3 regions of the Halomonas sp. HMF6819 genome follow, and region 2 is predicted to be linked to each of the others. Evidence: predicted binding sites of a transcription regulator. Region 2 holds the regulator's gene; each other region holds the start of a gene.

Region 1 (5,959 bases), 200 kb from region 2:
GACGGACCTGCCCTACCCGAAAGCGACCGACCCGAAAGATGCCTGGGACGAAGTGCGCTACCAGGAGGCACTCACGCCGGACGCAGTCGCGAACCTGGCCAAGGCAGCGTTCGATCGTTACGGCTTCAAGGACTTCAAACTCAAGGGCGGCGTGCTCAGAGGAGAGGAAGAGGCCGACTGCATCCGCGCGCTGCACGACGCGTTCCCGGAGGCGCGCTTGACGCTCGACCCGAACGGCGCCTGGAAACTCGACGAGGCCGTACGGGTGCTGGACCCGATCAAGCACCTTCTGAGCTATGCCGAGGACCCCTGCGGTCAGGAAGAGAGCTACTCCGGCCGCGAAACCATGGCCGAGTTCAAAAAGCGCACGGGTCTGCCGACCGCGACCAACATGATCGCGACGGATTTCAAACAGCTGCAGTACGCCGTTCAGCTCAACGCCGTCGACATTCCGCTGGCCGACTGCCACTTCTGGACCATGCAGGGTGCGGTCATGGTCGGTGAGCTTTGCAACGAGTGGGGCATGACCTGGGGCTCGCACAGCAATAACCACTTCGATATTTCGCTGGCCATGATGACTCACGTGGCCGCAGCCTGCCCCGGCGAGATCACCGCCATCGACACTCACTGGATCTGGCAGGACGGCCAGCGCATCACTAAAGAACCGTTCCTGATTCGCGACGGCAAGCTGAAAGTGCCGACGACGCCAGGCCTTGGGGTCGAGCTCGACGAAGATCAGCTGATGGACGCACATCGACTCTACAAGTCGTTGGACGTGACACAGCGCAATGACGCCATGGCGATGCAGTACCTGGTGGCGGGCTGGGAGTTCGATCCCAAGCGCCCGGCACTGGTTCGCTAACAAGCGAGTTTTTATAAGGTAAGTGTAAGGGCCATTAGGCGTTCAATGTCTGTTTGGCTCTTATTTTTATATGTTAGCGTCATCCGGTAAAAATTATAAAAGCGCTCAAGGCTGCATTTAAAAGCGGCCGCCCGGTAAATCTGAAGACTATTTATAGGTAATTTTAAGCTTGTAAAAGCTTAGCCTAAAGTCTAGAGGCGTATTTGTATGATGTATGACAATATGCGTTCATATACTGCTACTGCCTAGTTTTGAGCGTCCTGGATCGTGGCACTGCACCATCATCAGCTTGCTAAACTAAAAAGAGGATTTCTAATGAATTTTTCTAAACAAGAGCTTAAAGCCTCCATTACCGATGGCCTGCTGTCATTTCCGGTGACCGATTTCGATGCCAACGGTAAATTCGATGCCGACAGCTATCGCAAGCGCTTGCTGTGGCTGAAGGAGTACGAAGTCTCCGCGCTGTTCGTGGCTGGCGGTACCGGTGAGTTTTTCAATATTACCCTGGACGAGTTCCGTGAAATCGTCGAAGTCGCGGTCGAGACGATCGGCGGCCACGTGCCGATTATCGCCAGCGCCGGCCAAAGCGCCGAACTTGCCCAGCAGCACGCGAAAATCGCTCAGGAAGCCGGCGCCGACGGCATTCTGCTGATGCCTCCTTACCTGACGGAGTGTTCCCAGGAAGGCATCGTTGAGTACGCGGCAAGCGTCTGCCAGTCGACGGACCTTGGCGTTATCTACTACAACCGCGCCAACGGCTATTTGAACGTCAACGCCGTCAAATCGCTGGCCGACCAGTGCGACAACCTGATCGGTTTGAAAGATGGCAAGGGCGACATGCAGGCGCTCAACATCACCATCAAAACGCTGGGCGACCGCCTGGGCTACGTCGGTGGCGTGCCGACGGCCGAAATCATCGCCGAAGCGTACTTGGCGATCGGCGTCAGCACCTACTCGTCTGCGGTCTTCAACTTCGTGCCCGACATGGCCGTCAAGTTCTACAAGGCGCTGCGTCAGGGCAACAGCGAGTTCGTTGCCAAGGCCACGCGCGAGTTCTTCATTCCTTTCGTTACGCTGCGCGACACCACGCCTGGCTACGCGGTGAGCCTGATCAAGGCCGGCGCTGACATCGTGGGCTATCCCGGTGGCCGCGTACGTGCGCCGCTGACCATGCCCAACGGCGATCAAGTGAATCAGCTGAAAAAGCTCGTCGAGAAGGCCAAGTCGCTTTAAGCGTTTAAAAAGCTCGCCGGGTAACGCCGCCTGCCCGGTCTTGCCCGGCGAGTGCAAAATGACGGTCCATGCTACATGGCCCGGTGGAGACGTGTATGCCCACCCCCAATACGCCCACGATCACCGGCATGCGTGTCATCCCCATTGCCGGGCGTGACAGCATGCTGCTCAATATCGGTGGTGCCCACTCGCCGTACTTCACTCGTAATCTGATTATCCTCACGGATAGTGCCGGCAACGACGGCGTAGGTGAAGCACCCGGCGGCGATACGATTCAACAGTCGCTGGAGAAATCGCGCGAGCTGGTCGTGGGTCAGTCCCTTGGCAAGCTTCGCTCGCTGGTCGCCTCGCTCAACCGTGACGGTCAGAGCGCTGACTTTGAGGATTTCGGCAAGGGCTCTTGGACGTTCGAGCTCCGCGTCAACGCCGTCGCCGCTCTTGAAGCCGCTCTGCTGGACCTGATGGGCAAGTTTTTGGGCGTGCCTGTGGCGGAGCTATTGGGCAACGGCAAACAGCGCGACGCGGTCGATGTGCTGGGCTATCTCTTCTTTATCGGCGAGGGCCACTCGACGCCGCTGGATTTTCGGCGGGGAACGGAGGGGCTGAGCCACGACTGGTATCGCCTGCGCGACGAAGCGGCCATGACTCCGCAGTCGGTCGTCGAGCTCGCACAAGCAGCTCATGACCGGTACGGCTTCAAGGATTTCAAGCTCAAGGGCGGGGCGCTTCCCGGCGAGCAGGAGATCGAGGCGGTCACGGCGCTCCACAACGCGTTTCCCGAGGCGCGCACCACGATCGACCCCAACGGTGCCTGGTCGCTCCAAGAAGCGATCAGCCTGTGCAAGAACCTGCATGGTGTGATCGCCTACGCCGAAGACCCGTGTGGGGCCGAGCAGGGGTTCTCGGGTCGCGAGATTTTAGCCGAGTTCCGTCATGCGACCGGCCTGCCGGTGGCCACCAACATGGTCGCGACGAACTGGCGCGAAATGGCCCACGCACTGATGCTGCGCTCGGTCGATATTCCGCTGGCGGATCCGCACTTCTGGACGCTGTCGGGCGCGGTGCGCGTCTCTCAGCTCTGCCAGGACCATGGCATGACCTGGGGCTCCCACTCCAACAACCATTTCGATATTTCGCTGGCCATGTTCGCCCACGTGGGGGCGGCGGCGGTCGGTCGCACGACGGCGCTGGATACGCACTGGATTTGGCAGGAAGGCGACGCGCGGCTGACGCACAATCCGCCGGAAATCAAAAATGGCCAGGTCGCGGTCACCGATGCGCCAGGGCTTGGAATCGACATCGACATGGCCGAAATCGAGAAAGCTCACGCGCTCTATCGCAGCCTGCACGCCGGTGGCCGCAACGACGCCACCGCCATGCAGTACCTGATCGACGGATGGACATTTGATCCCAAGCGCCCAGCGCTGGTTCGCTAAACGTTGATGCCCCGGGCACTGCTCGTTCTGCGTCCGGATTGCTAAACCTTTTGGGTTGGCGTTTGTGGCCGTGGCGGTTGGGTTGCTGGTACTGACATTTTGGCAAAGCTATTGCTCGAGTCAGGCGCGCGCCGCGTTCGAGCAGGGCGGCGATTAGCCGTCCCATGCCCGATACAAGCGTGCGGGTCTACTAATCCGTACGCGTTCGATTGTGAGCTACACTTTGCGTCTTCGGACGCAAGGATCATGAGCTCGCTTGGGTTGTCTGATGCAAACGTTAGACAGCCAGAAAAACCACTCTCATCGCAGGAGGCAAGATGAATCTAACAGGTGAAATGCTGATCGGACAGAAAGCCGTCAAGGGCTCTCGTGATCCCATTCAGGCCATCAATCCGGCTACCAATGAGCGGCTGGAGCCTGGCTATGCTGGCGGTACGCAAGCAGAGGTAGATCAAGCCTGCCAGCTTGCATGGGATGCTTTCGATGCGTATCGGGAAACATCGCTTGAAGACCGCGCTGTCTTTCTCGAAACCATCGCTGATGAAATCGAAGCGCTGGGCGATGCGCTCGTCGAGCGGGCCGTGGCTGAATCCGGACTGCCCCAGGCACGTATTCAGGGCGAGCGCGGCCGTACCTGTGGCCAGCTTCGCATGTTCGCCAAGACGGTTCGCGCCGGCGAATGGCTGGACGTTCGCGTAGACCCGGCCATGCCGGATCGTCAGCCGATGCCGCGTGGTGATTTGCGCCAGCGCCACATCGCGCTGGGCCCGGTCGTGGTGTTTGGTGCCAGCAACTTCCCGCTGGCGTTCTCCGTTGCCGGCGGCGATACGGCGTCTGCACTCGCTGCGGGCTGCCCGGTGATCGTCAAGGCGCACGCGGCTCATCCGGGAACCGGTGAGCTGGTCGGTCGCGCCATTCAGGCTGCGGTGAAGAAGTGCGGCCTGCCGGAAGGCGTTTTCTCGCTGATGTTCGGCTCGGGCCGTGAAGTCGGCACTGCGCTGGTCAGCGACGAGCGTATCAAGGCCGCCGGCTTCACCGGTTCGCGCAGCGGTGGTATCGCGCTGTGGAAGGCCGCTCAGTCGCGTCCGGAGCCCATTCCCTTCTACGCGGAAATGAGCTCGATCAACCCGGTTTTCCCGCTGCCGGCGGCGCTCAAGGCGCGCGGCGAGGAAATGGGCAAGGCCTTCGTTGGGTCTCTCAATATGGGCGCGGGCCAGTTCTGCACCAACCCGGGCCTGGTCATTGCACTCAAGGGGCCGGAGCTTGATGCCTTCCTAAAAGCGGCCGGCGAAGCCGTCGAGCAAAGCGGCGCGCAAACCATGCTGACGCCCGGCATTTTCGAAGCCTACGAGCAGGGCGTACAGAGCCTGCAGGAGAGCGGTAAGGCTCAGGAAGTGGCGCGTGGCCAGAAGGGCGAAAGCCCCAACCAGTGCCAGGCGGGGCTATTCAAGACCAGCGCTCAGGATTTCCTCTCAAGCGAAGCGCTACAGGGCGAAGTCTTTGGCTCGACGTCGCTGGTGGTCGAGTGTGCCGACGAAGCCGAGCTCAAGAAGGTCGCCGAGCTCCTCGAAGGCCAGCTGACCGCCACGCTTCAGATGGACGATGCGGATCTGGACGCGGCGCGCAAGCTTCTGCCCACGCTCGAGCGCAAGGCAGGCCGTATTCTAGTCAACGGCTGGCCGACCGGCGTCGAAGTATGTGACGCCATGGTTCACGGCGGCCCGTTCCCGGCCACATCCGACTCGCGCACGACCTCTGTCGGTACCGCCGCGATCCACCGCTTCCTGCGCCCGGTCTGCTATCAGGACCTGCCGGAAGGTCTCCTGCCCGAAGCCATCAAGAACGACAATCCGCTCAAGCTGCGTCGTCTGGTGGATGGCAAGCGCGAGCAGTAATCAACGCGTTTGACCGAGCTTGCATTGATTGTATCAAGGCCACCCTAGGGTGGCCTTTTTAGGTTTTATCGAGCGAAAAAGTGGTGCGAAGCCACGTTTAGGGTTGACGACAAAATAACGATGTCCGAACACAGGAGAGCCCTCATGGCCGATGTCAGTTTCGATACGATACCCTGCGCGATACGCTCGAAGAAGCGCTGTTGAAGGGGGCTCAAGGCGTGTTTGCGCGCGGTTTCACGCCGAAAGCACGCGAGACGGCGTCCACTCCCATGGCATTGGGCTTATTCCCCGGTTCATCGAGTACGTGACGAAAGGCTGGGTCGACGTGAACGCATCGCCTGAGAGCGTGCATGCGCTCGGCGCGATCGAGGTGCTGGATGGGCGCATAGGCATCGGCGTCATCAATGCGCTGCACGCCACCGAACGGGCCGTTGAGCTTGCCAAAGAGCACGGAATGAGGCTGGTGGCGCTGTGTGACACCACCCACGCCGGCTCGTTTGCTCTGGTATATAGGGCGCATCACCGACGTGCGC
Region 2 (5,959 bases):
CTGCCGCCCACGGTGGACGAATTACCGGACTCGGAGGCCACTACGCCTTCCGGTTCACCCTTGCCGAAGCTTTCCGGATGCTTGGAGGCGCGCTTGGCCTGGTCGTAGGCCACCAGGTTGGAGATCGAGCTGCCGGCGCCGGGCACGGCGCCGATGAAAACGCCCAGAAGCGATGAGCGAATCACGTTGACCGGCTTGAGTAACGTGCTCTTCATCACATCCAGCAAGTGGGGACGCATGTCACCGCCGATGAGCGATTCGGAGGCGCCTTCCTGGCGCGCGGGTGACGGCTCGAGCTCGGAGAGCAGCTGGCTCATGGCGTACATTCCGATCAGCACCACCAGAAAGGGAATGCCAGCGGTCAAGAGCTCAAAACCGAAAGTGAAGCGCTCGCGCGACATGATCGGGTCCGGGCCGAGGGTGGCAATGGCGATACCGACCAATCCGGCGATCAGCCCACGCAAGACCGAATCCCCCACCAGGCTCGCGATGATCGTCAGCGCGAAGACGATGAGCGCGAAATACTCCCAAGGGCCGAGCTTCACCGCCAGCAGTGCCAGCGGCGGCGCGGCGACGATGAGTACCGCAATCGAGATCAGCGAGCCGATGAACGAGGCGAACAGACCCAAGGAGAGCGCGCGACCGGGCTGGCCGCTTCGCGCCATGGGAAAGGCATCGAAGGTGGTGGCCACCGCCGAGGGCGTGCCGGGAATACCTAGCAGCGCCGCGCTGAACAGCCCGCCGCTCAAGCCCCCCACGTACACCGACAGCATCACCGCGATGCCCTGCATGGGCGGCATCGAGAAAGTGAGCGGCAGCGTCAGCACGATCGCCATGGTAATGGTGAAGCCGGGAATGGCCGCGGCGATGATGCCAGCAAAGGTGGCAATCGCCATCAACAGCAGCGTATAGGGCTCGGTGACGCCCCCCAGGGCGGCGAGAAATGCATCTGTCATGAGGTCACCCTTACCACCGTGCGCGGGGGAGGTAGATACTGAACACGTCAGCGAAGAGATAGTAGGGCCCGAACGAGAACAGCAGCGCCACGCCCAGCGCGATCACCACCGTCAGCGGGCGCTTGGGCGCCAAATAAAGCTGGGCCGCGAACAGATAGCAGAAGGTGCTGACGATGAAACCGGCCTTGGGCATGGCGGCCATGTAGGCAACGAACAACGCCAAGTTGATCCATACCCGTTGAAGCCCTGCAAAGCGCTGCCACGCCGTCTTGAACGAGGTGCGCGGAATGCCGCGCTTGATGATCTCGAAAACGAACGCGGCGCCGCTGAGCACGGCGATCGAAAAGAAGACCAGTTGCGGGAAGGTACCGGCGCTCATGGGCTCCCAGCGAGAGGCCGGCAATGAGCCGGCCTTCGAAGCCATGAGTAGCGCACCGACCGCAAACACCGCGTACGATGCCAGCTGCAACGTGGGCAGCAGCGCAGCGTCGGGGTTCTTACGCTCCATGATGTCGTCCTATGTAGTATTGGCCGACCTTAGTCGAGCAGATGGGCGTTGTCTTCGATGAACTGGTCGTTGCGCTCGAGATAGTCGGTGTAGTCGGCGCGGTTCATGAAACGTACGGTGCCGCCGGCATTGGCCACGTCATTAACAAACGCGTCGCTTTCTGCCACGGATTCCAGGGCGCTTTCCAGCGTCTCGATGATCGAGTCGGGTGTCCCCTTGGGCACCACGACGCCGCGAGTCACCAGAAACTCCAGGTCATATCCAAGCTCTTTGAGCGTGGGAATGTCCGGCAGCTCGTCCAGACGCTCGTCGGTGGCAGCGGCCAGGGCCGTCATATCACCGTTTTCGAGAAAGGCTTCCGCCGACTGATAATCCTCGATCGCCACGGTGATATGACCGCCGGCCAACGCGCGCAGGCGCTCACCGGTACCCTCGTAACCGACGTAGCCAAATTCGGTATCGGTGGCGTTTTCGAACTGCACCGCCCAAAGATGCGGAATGCCTCCCAGCGTCACGCCCATACGGTATTCGCCCGGGCTCGCCTGCACGGCCTCGAGCATGTCGTCCAGGGTTTCCCAACCGCTATCGGCATTGACCAGAATCACCGAGTTGTCGCTGGTCATCATGGCGACGGGCTCGAAGGTATCCCAGTTCTGATCGGTCACACCGGCGTGGTGCGCCATCAAAAGCCCCTCGTGGATCTGGGTGATGGTGTAACCGTCCGGGTCGCGGCGCGATGCTTCGCGAAGGCCCACAGTTCCGCTCGCGCCGGGCATGTTGATGATCGGCACCGGCGTGTCCAGCTCCTGCTCCAAGTGGCGCCCTACCAGACGCATCAGCAGGTCGCTGGCACCGCCTGGCCCCCAAGGCACGATAAATTCGATCGGACGGTCCGGGTAGCTATCGGCGGCCAAAGTCACGCCGGGCAGAGTGATCGCAGCAGAGAGCGCGGACAGGGTCAGCAACGTTTTAAGTTTCATGCATTTGTTTCCTGATAAGTTAGTTTTAAGAGCGGTTAGAAGAGTTGGCCAAGGGGTTGGCAGGAACTCAGGATCCGGGAGCAAAGCAGGCAGTGATCGATGATCCGTTCGGAAATGTCTCGCCACTATCTTTTCGCCACTATCTTTAAATGTCTCGCCAATCGTTTTCTTATCGTTTATCGAAAGAAAAATCGATTTTTAAAAACATCGAACTATAGGGCAACGGAATTGGAAGCGTCAATAGCGCCCTGGTGGGCAACCTGCGGCAAGACGGTCACGCCTTTATTTGATGCTGAACGAGCTTTATTGACCTGACGCAAGAAGCCGCCAAACGCCTCGGGTTACTCTTTAGGCCGCCATCGAACGAACCTGGCGTTCGTTTCTCTGCCCGGGAGCCCCTATGCCGACCTGTGCCCACGTGACCGCTGCCCCCTTTGCCCCCATCTGGGACGAGGCGCTTGTGCGCCGCTACGACACGAGCGGGCCGCGCTACACCTCCTACCCAACGGCGCTGGCCTTTCACGACGGCTTCACGTCGGAAGATTTCACCCAGGCACTCGAGCGCAGCAACCAAAGCCGCCGCCCGCTCTCGCTCTACGTGCATATCCCGTTTTGCGAGAAAATCTGCTTCTACTGCGCTTGCAACAAGATCGCCACGAAGAATCGCCAACTCGCCGAGCCGTACCTTTCGCGGCTCGACCGGGAGATGGTGCTCGCCGCGCGCCACGTGGACACCTCGCGGCCTGTCGAGCAGCTTCACTGGGGCGGCGGCACGCCGACCTTTTTGACGCTGTCGCAAATGGGCGATCTGATCGATCGCCTCGATGCACGCTTCGGGCTCTCCAGCGATCCGCACCGCGACTACGCCATCGAGATCGACCCGCGCGAGGCGGACGTGTTCACCCTGCGCCATTTGCAGTCGCTCGGCTTCAACCGGCTGAGCCTGGGCGTGCAGGACCTGGACCCGGACGTGCAGCGGGCGATCAACCGCGTCCAGCCAAGGCAATTGACCGAAACGCTGATGGACGAGGCGCACCGGCTCGGTTTCGGCTCGCTCAACGTGGATTTGATCTATGGCCTTCCGCGCCAGAGCGAGCGCCGCTTTGCCGATACGCTCTCCCAGGTCATCGAGCTGGGCCCGGCCCGGCTGTCGCTTTTCAACTACGCCCACCTGCCCGCGCGCTTCGCGCCGCAGCGGCGTATCGATGAGGCCGAGCTTCCCGGCGCCGAGGAGAAGCTCGCCATCTTGCGTAAAAGCATTGAGATGCTGGCAAGCGCGGGCTACGTGCATATCGGCATGGATCACTTCGCCCTGCCCGAGGACAGCCTGGCGGTCGCCCAGCGCGAGGGGTCGCTGACGCGTAACTTCCAGGGCTATTCGAGCCACGCCCAGTGCGATCTGATCGGGCTAGGGGTATCGGCCATTTCGCGCATCGACGATGTCTATGCCCAGAATCCGGTCAAGCTCGACGACTACGCCGCGGCGCTCGACGGTGGGCACTTGGCGACCTGCAAGGGGCTTCGCTTAAGCCAGGACGATCTGATTCGCCGCGCGGTGATCGAGCGGCTGATGTGCGATATGCGCCTGGATTTGGCTGTGATCGGCGAGCGCTTTGATATCGACGCCGAGGCTTACTTTAGTGAGGCGCTTTCACGGCTTGCCCAGGCCGAACGTGACGGTCTGATCGAGCGCACGGGCGCGGTGCTGAGCGTCACGCCGATCGGGCGGCTGTTGATCCGCCATTTGGCGATGGCTTTCGATGCTCATCTTTCGGCACCGCTCGCCCAGCGCTACTCAAAAATCCTATAATGGGCACGTACGCTTTATAAGGAGATGGTAATGTCGACTCCCGCCCGCCAACGCTCGGCGCTTTTGCAGGCCCCGCGCTGTCAGACCTGTAGTCTCAGCTCGCTGTGCCTGCCGCTGGCGCTGCAGATCGAGGACGTCAGCCAGTTCGACGCGATCATCCGCCGCCGCGCGCCGCTTAAAAAAGGCGAGGCGCTGTTTCATCAGGGAGAGCGTTTTTCGAGCGTCTTTGCGGTGCGCTCGGGAAGCCTCAAGCAAATCACCAGCGAAGGCTCGGGCTTCGAGCAGCTCACCAACTTCTACCTGCCAAGCGAGCTGGTGGGCCTTGATGGCATCGACGAAGAGACCTACCCGGGCAGCGTGATTGCGCTGGAAACCACCACCGTGTGCGAAATTCCTTTCAAGCATCTGGACACGCTTTCCGAGGAGCTGCCCGAGCTTCGCACCCAGCTTTATCGCAGCATGAGCAAGGAGCTGCGCGATGACCGGCGCATGATGCGCCTACTCTCGCGCAAGACCGCCGACCAGCGCCTGGCGACCTTTCTCACCACGCTCTCGGATCGCTTTCGCCGCCGCGGCTACTCGCCCTACAGCTTTCGCCTTTCCATGGCGCGGGCAGATATCGGCAACTACTTAGGCCTGGCGGTGGAGACGGTCAGCCGAATACTTAGCCGCCTTCAAAGCCAGCAGGTGGTCGCGGTATCCGGGCGGGAAGTGAACATTCTGGATATGGCCAGGCTCATCACCCTGGCCGACGAGGAAGCGGTGTAATAACGCCTGGCTAGCCCACATTGAGCGCCGAAATGCGCCCGGCCTTGAGCTCAGCCTGTTTGGCTTCCAGGCCCTGAAAGTCGAACAGCGCGCGGTCGGCCAGCTGTGAAGGGGCGACGTTGGTGATCGCGCGGAACATGCTCTCGAGCCGGCCCGGGTACTTCTTGTCCCACTCGGCCAGCATCGCCTTGACGTTCTGACGCTGCATGTTCGGCTGCGAGCCGCACAGGTTGCAGGGAATGATCGGAAATTCCATCAGCCGCGAGAACTCGGCAATGTCCGCCTCCTTGCAGTAGGCAAGCGGGCGGATGACGATGTTCTTGCCGTCGTCGGACAAGAGCTTCGGCGGCATGGATTTCAGCGTGCCGCCGAAGAACATATTCAGAAAAAGCGTTTCGAGAATGTCTTCGCGGTGATGGCCCAGCGCGATCTTGGTCGCGCCGATCTCTTCGGCAAAGCCGTAGAGCGAGCCGCGTCTGAGCCGCGAGCAGAGCGCGCAGGTGGTCTTGCCCTCTGGCGTTTTCTCCTTCACCACCGAGTAGGTGTCGCGCTCGAGGATGTGGTACTCCACGCCTTGGCCGTCCAGGTAGCGCGGCAGCACGTGCTCGGGGAACCCCGGCTGTTTCTGATCGAGATTCACCGCCACCAGCGAGAAGTTCACCGGGGCGTTGCGCTGCAAATTGCGCAGAATCTCGAGCATGGTGTAGCTGTCCTTGCCGCCGGACAGGCACACCATCACCCGGTCGCCTTCCTCGATCATGTTGTAATCGAGAATGGCGTTGCCGACCTCGCGCCGAAGCCTTTTCTGCAACTTGTTGAATTCGCGCTTCTGTTTGACGTCGTGAAGGTCGGCTGAACCGTTGGACGCGACAGCCTCCAAAGCGACGGGGTCGAAATGTTCGGGTTGCTGCATGATGTACGCACTGCCGGTGATGAG
Region 3 (5,959 bases), on a different contig from region 2:
GACCCGCGCGAACTTGGTACCGACGTTGGCCCGGTGATCGACGAAGACGCCCGCGAAGGGCTGATGGCGCACATCGAGAAACTCAAGGGCGAGAACCGCCTGGTCGCCGAAACGCCGATGGCGGCTCAGTACACCCAAAACGGCACTTTCGTGGCGCCGGTGGCCTTGACCATCGACAGCATCGAGGCGCTCGAGCGCGAGCAATTCGGCCCGGTGCTGCACATCGTGCGCTATAAAGCCCGCGACATCGAAAAGGTGATCGATACCATCAACGCCCGCGGCTACGGGCTCACCTTCGGCGTGCACAGCCGTAACGAGTCGTTCGCCGCCCACGTCGCCAAGCGTATTCGCGTCGGCAACGTCTATATCAACCGCAACATCATCGGCGCGGTGGTGGGCGTGCAGCCCTTCGGCGGCCAGGGGCTTTCCGGCACCGGCCCGAAGGCGGGCGGCCCGCACTACCTGCAGCGCTTCGTGACTGAGAAAACCGTCACCAACAACACGGCGGCGCTGGGAGGCAACGCGTCGCTGCTGGCATTGGGTGACGAGTAACGTGTGATGAATAGCGCGTGATGAATAACGCGTGACGAATAAAAACCTTGACCTTCACCCCCTCAGGGGGTGAAGTAAAATTGACCGCTCGGCCGGCGAATCGCTTTAGAGTCGATAACAATAAGCCGCGCCGATCTTTTGTTGGTACCAAAAAGGGGAACTTCCATGGCTATTGGCGTTTGGATCAGTCTTTTCGCTTATTTTGCGCTAATGGTGGGCATCGGGCTCTACGCCATGCGCACCTCGACCTCCACCTCCGAGGATTACGTGCTCGGCGGGCGAACCTTGAGTCCGAAAGTGGCCGCGCTCTCCGCCGGCGCCTCGGACATGAGCGGCTGGTTGCTGCTGGGCCTTCCCGGCGCGATGTTCGTCTCCGGGCTGGGCTCGGCCTGGATCGGCATCGGGCTGTTCGTAGGGGCGTTTTTCAACTGGCTGCTGGTCGCACCACGCCTGCGCGAGCAGACCGTGCACTACGGCAACGCCATCACCATTCCGGCGTTTTTGGCTAATCGCTTCCCAACCCGGGCGCTGTCGCTGCGCACAGTGTCGGCGATCGTCATCGTGGTGTTTTTCGCGGTCTATACCGCGTCGGGCCTGGTCGCCGGCGGGCGGCTTTTCGAGAGCGCGTTCGCCGGGGTAATCAACCTGGGCGGGTTCAGCGATTACGGCACCGGGATCATCATCACCCTCGGCGTGGTACTGGTGTATACCGTGGTCGGCGGCTTTCTCGCGGTCAGCCTGACCGACTTCGTGCAGGGCTGCATCATGATGCTGGCGCTGATCATCATGCCGGCGGTGGTGCTGTTCGGCGAAGGCGGCGGCGGTTTCACTCAGGCGTCGCAAACCCTCAACGAGGTCGATCCGACGCTGCTCTCCTGGACGGACGGGCTAACCTTCATCGGCTGGCTCTCTGCGGTCACCTGGGGGCTTGGCTACTTCGGCCAGCCGCACATCATCGTGCGCTTCATGGCCATTCGTAGCCTCAAGGACGTGCCGATCGCGCGTAACATCGGCATGAGCTGGATGGCGGTATCGCTGATCGGTGCGGTGTCGCTGGGTATCTTCGGGCGCGCCTATGCCATTCGTAACGGCATGGACGTGGAAAACCCGGAGACGATCTTCATTATCCTCGCGGACCTGCTCTTCCACCCGCTGATCACCGGCTTCCTCTACGCGGCGCTGCTGGCGGCGGTGATGAGTACCATTTCGAGTCAGCTGCTGGTCGCCTCGTCGTCGCTGACCGAGGACTTCTACCGGCTGTTCCTGCGCAAGGAGGCCTCCGAGAAAGAGACCGTGACCGTGGGCCGGGTGAGCGTGGCACTGGTCGGCATCGTGGCGGCGATCATCGCCTCCGATCCGGATTCTCAAGTACTGGGGCTGGTAAGTAACGCCTGGGCAGGCTTCGGTGCGGCCTTCGGCCCGCTGATTCTGCTGTCGCTGATGTGGTCGCGCACCAACGGCGCCGGCGCCATTGCCGGCATGGTGGTCGGTGCGGTGACCGTGATGCTCTGGATCACGCTGGGCTTCAACGCCGAGTTTCTGGGCGGGCCGGGCATCTACGAGATCATCCCGGGCTTTATCGCCTCGTTCATCGCGATTCTGGTGGTCAGTAGCGCCACTCGCGATGCCGGCGAGTATCGCCATATCGAACGCTAAGCGCTCAAGCGCGAACAAGGCCACCTTCGGGTGGCCTTTTTTGTACGCCGTCGCTTAAGTCGTTGAGCCAGATCAAAAACGCCCTCTTCCGCGAGCGTTACGCTGTGCAAACGGTGTCAACGCTAAACGTCACGTTATCATGAGGGAAGCATCATGGGTCGACTCTGGACTACCACTATCACTGCCGCCGGATTCGCCGCGGCTGCCATCGCCACCAGCAGCCCGGCGCTAGCCTATGGCCAGGGCGATTTCTTCACCCGCATCGGGGTCGCCAAGGTCGCGCCCAAGAGTGATAACGGCACGCTCGATACGGCGCTGGGCGACCTGAACGTCGACGTCGAGGACAAGTCGGGCTTCGCCTTCACCCTCGGCTACCGTTTTCACGACAAGCTCGGCGTCGAACTACTGGCCGCCCTGCCCTTCGAGCACGACGTTCGCTTGAACGACGACAATATCGCCTCGACCAAGCACCTGCCACCGACGCTGACACTGCAATACTACCCGCTCGGCGGCACCCAATCGCGAGTTCAGCCCTACGTGGGCGCCGGGATCAACTACACCCGTTTCTCCAGCGAGGAAGTGGATATCGACGGCGTAAGCCTGGATCTGGACGATAGCTGGGGCGCAGCGGGCCAGGTCGGGCTCGATTTAATCATCGACGAGCATTGGACCCTCAACGCCGCGGCCTGGTACTTGGATATCGAAAGCGACGCGACCGTGGCGGGCAGCGCGGCGGGAAGCATCGACATCGACCCGGTGGTGGTCATGGCAGGGCTTGGCTACCGCTTCTAGCGCAGAGTCCATTCAAGCGCTTGCAAAAAAAGCCCGACGCTTTGCGCCGGGCTTTTGGCATGCCTGTACTTGCAAACAGATAAGCTTTTAAACAGATAAGCTTTCAAACAGACAAGCGGCGTGTCTAGCCTTCGGTCACGACCTTGTCGACGCGCTCGACCGCCTGAACGACCAGCAGTTGATCGCTTGCGCGCACCTTCTCCTGCTGAAGATAGGCGGCGACCGCCGGGGCGACCTCGCACTTTGCCGGCATCCGCGCCTTGGCCTCGACCAGCGCGTCGAGTCGTGCGATGAAGACAAAGCGTAGCCACTGCGGCAGCGACATGGTATCGACGCAAAACGGCTGGCGGCTTTCGAACGCCGGGGCGTCCGGGGTGGGCATACGCCAGAGGCCGGCCGCCTTCATCGCGGCTTCGAGCTCGCGCAGCGACTGGTGAAGCGATGGATGTACGCTCATAAGCTCCTGGGGAGTCGGTGCATGAACGTGCCATTATCGCCTTTTCACGCCCGCGTTGCCATGATGGCGAGCATCGCTTTGCGGCCACTTTTACGGTTATCCACGGATTCACAGAAAACCTGCAAGAGGCTGTGGATAAACTATGGAAAGGTGACGAGACGCTTACGGCGATGGGCGCCGGAGCAAGTTGTTCAATTTTTGATCATCAAGAGGTGTTGGCGCGCAAACTCCGGCTGACACTTGGGGCCGCTCAAGGTAGAGTGCCCCTTCGCGAAAGGAAAGGATCACATGCAAGCACTGAATACCCTGGACGAGTTCTTTGAGCGAAGCGGCGCCGAGGTGGCCATCTACCACATGGGACGACGCGTCACCGCCTGCCCACGAGAGACGCTGGCCGCCTTCGAGCGCGGTGAACTGGCCTGGCCCGTGCCCTGGCAGGGGCAAGCGCGCGTGGCCATCGCGTTTCGCATCGGTGACATGACCGAGCCCGCGATCTGGTTTCTCGCCTTTGCCCTCGACGAACAAGGCATGCTGTCGCCGGCTTCCCGCGATGGCTTTTTGAACCGCTTGGTAGAAACCTTGGGGCGCAACGTGGCAAACCCTGGCCTAGCCGAGGCCAGCAGCGAGCACTTCATGCAGGACAACCCGCTGGCCTTTACCCCGAGCTTGCCGTTTCAGGCCATGCTCAACGCCCGCGCCACGTTTGATCAGAATCTTCCCGCCAGCCAGCACTTCGAGCCGGTGGAGGCTTACCTGAGCGGTCAGCAGGCCATCGACTGGCAGGCGTTGGGCCTTCAAGGCATTGCCGACTACACTGTGCGCAGCGATGCGCCCACTCAGCAACGCCTGGCCGACGCGATCATGGCAAAGCAGTTTGAGCGCGACGTGATTCGCCCACTCTGTCTGTGCCTGGAGCACTGCGCGCTCGACGAGCGGCTGGTAATGGCGCTGATCGAGCGCGGCGAGCGCGCTGCCAGCGAAGGCGATGTCGAAACGCTATGCGCCTGCGTCCGCGCGGTCGGCGCAAGCGAAAGCGCCGCCGTAGGGCGCTGGTATCTGGCGCTGCTCGAGGACACGGCGGCGTGTGGGCCCGATGTGCTGGCGGCGATCGCCGGGCGCGGCTGGGAGTGGCTCGAGGACGCCGAACGGCTGCCGCTGTTTCTGAATCGCCTGGCGGCGCGCGACGATACCGACTTCAACGTCGCGGTGCGCGATATCGCGCTGATTCCGCGGCTGCGGCTTCTGGTCCTCATGACGCTGCGCGATGCCCCCGAGGGCAGCGCCGTACAATCGCGGCTGGCGAACTTGGCCCCGCGCCACTAACGTTAATGAAGCCTGTCGTTAATTGAAGTCAGTCGTTCATCAAGTCAATGGTTGAAGCCAATCCGTTTTCTTAGCGATACCGGGGCCTTATTGGAATTCGACCCGGGTCTATAACCCGGGCGAGCAAGGAGTGATCGTGAAGGAACTACCTTATCAGGCGAAAGCCGTCATTGGGCGTCGCGAAATGGTGACGCTCCCGGAACTTGGCCTGCATCTTTGCTGCAAGGCCGATACCGGCGCGCGCACCTCGGCGCTTCACGCCGAGGAGATCACGACCGAAGAGGACGAACACGGCCAGCTATGGATAAGCTTCGTTACTCATAGCGGCGGCCCCACCACGCCCTCGCACCGCTATACGCTCCATTTGCACGACCGGCGCCGCGTCACCAGCTCCAACGGCCACAGCGAGTGGCGCTACGTGATTCGCACACCGGTGGTACTGGGCGAGCTCAACTTCCCCGTCGAGCTAACGCTTACCGACCGCAGCAATATGCGCCATCCGATGCTACTGGGTCGTCGCGCCATGCGCCGCCTGCTGGTCGCACCTGGCGCCGCTTTTCTGCACGGCGAACCCTAAACCTGCACCTCTTATCGTGATCCGAACCGGAGTCCTGTATGCATATTGCCCTGCTTTCGCGTAACCGCAACCTCTACTCGACTCGCCGGCTCGTCGAGGCCGCCGAGGCCCGTGGCCATACGGCCCGCGTGGTCGACACCCTGCGCTGCTACATGAGCATTGCCGCTCACCACCCATCGATTCACTACAAGGGTGCCGAGATCGAGCGTTTCGACGCGGTCATTCCGCGTATCGGCGCCTCGGTCACCTTCTACGGCTGCGCGGTGCTTCGCCAGTTCGAGATGATGGGGACCTACGTGGTCAACGACTCGGTGGCAATCACCCGCTCGCGCGACAAGCTGCGCTCGCTGCAGCTGCTCTCACGCAAGGGCCTCGGGCTTCCGATCACCGGCTTTGCCCACTCGCCGGATGACATTCCCGATTTGATCACCATGGTGAAAGGCGCGCCGCTGGTGATCAAGCTGCTCGAAGGAACTCAGGGGATCGGCGTGGTACTCGCCGAGACCAACCAGGCCGCGGAGTCGGTGGTGCAGGCGTTCATGGGTATGAAAGCCAACATCATGGTGCAGGAGTACATAAAGGAGGCCAAGGGCGCCGACATA

The links. The regulator FNR, encoded in region 2, switches genes on or off when oxygen is low (the NO sensors DNR and NnrR bind a similar motif). The targets are predictions, from matches to a motif close to TTGATNTANATCAA.
Region 1: kdgD (5-dehydro-4-deoxyglucarate dehydratase) is a predicted target of FNR. The motif match lies at 1,070-1,083, and genes of this name have one in related genera.
Region 3: ACGLWX_RS17660 (OmpW family protein) is a predicted target of FNR. The motif match lies at 2,271-2,284, and genes of this name have one in related genera.

What each region holds. Positions count from the first base shown of each region.
Region 1 covers NZ_JBIQVY010000002.1:348,532-354,490, forward strand. Annotated here, with positions in the region: gene ACGLWX_RS07570 (enolase C-terminal domain-like protein) at 1-862, shown strand, start outside; gene kdgD (5-dehydro-4-deoxyglucarate dehydratase) at 1,178-2,095, shown strand; gene ACGLWX_RS07580 (enolase C-terminal domain-like protein) at 2,191-3,531, shown strand; gene ACGLWX_RS07585 (aldehyde dehydrogenase (NADP(+))) at 3,849-5,426, shown strand; gene ACGLWX_RS07590 (Ldh family oxidoreductase) at 5,578-5,959, shown strand, end outside.
Region 2 covers NZ_JBIQVY010000002.1:146,147-152,105, reverse strand. Annotated here, with positions in the region: gene ACGLWX_RS06640 (tripartite tricarboxylate transporter permease) at 1-956, opposite strand, end outside; gene ACGLWX_RS06635 (tripartite tricarboxylate transporter TctB family protein) at 967-1,464, opposite strand; gene ACGLWX_RS06630 (tripartite tricarboxylate transporter substrate binding protein) at 1,494-2,444, opposite strand; gene hemN (oxygen-independent coproporphyrinogen III oxidase) at 2,845-4,254, shown strand; gene fnr (fumarate/nitrate reduction transcriptional regulator Fnr) at 4,285-5,022, shown strand; gene ttcA (tRNA 2-thiocytidine(32) synthetase TtcA) at 5,033-5,935, opposite strand.
Region 3 covers NZ_JBIQVY010000009.1:54,362-60,320, forward strand. Annotated here, with positions in the region: gene putA (bifunctional proline dehydrogenase/L-glutamate gamma-semialdehyde dehydrogenase PutA) at 1-552, shown strand, start outside; gene putP (sodium/proline symporter PutP) at 718-2,208, shown strand; gene ACGLWX_RS17660 (OmpW family protein) at 2,362-3,000, shown strand; gene ACGLWX_RS17665 (YqcC family protein) at 3,125-3,457, opposite strand; gene ACGLWX_RS17670 (DUF3549 family protein) at 3,746-4,780, shown strand; gene ACGLWX_RS17675 (RimK/LysX family protein) at 4,917-5,357, shown strand; gene rimK (30S ribosomal protein S6--L-glutamate ligase) at 5,396-5,959, shown strand, end outside.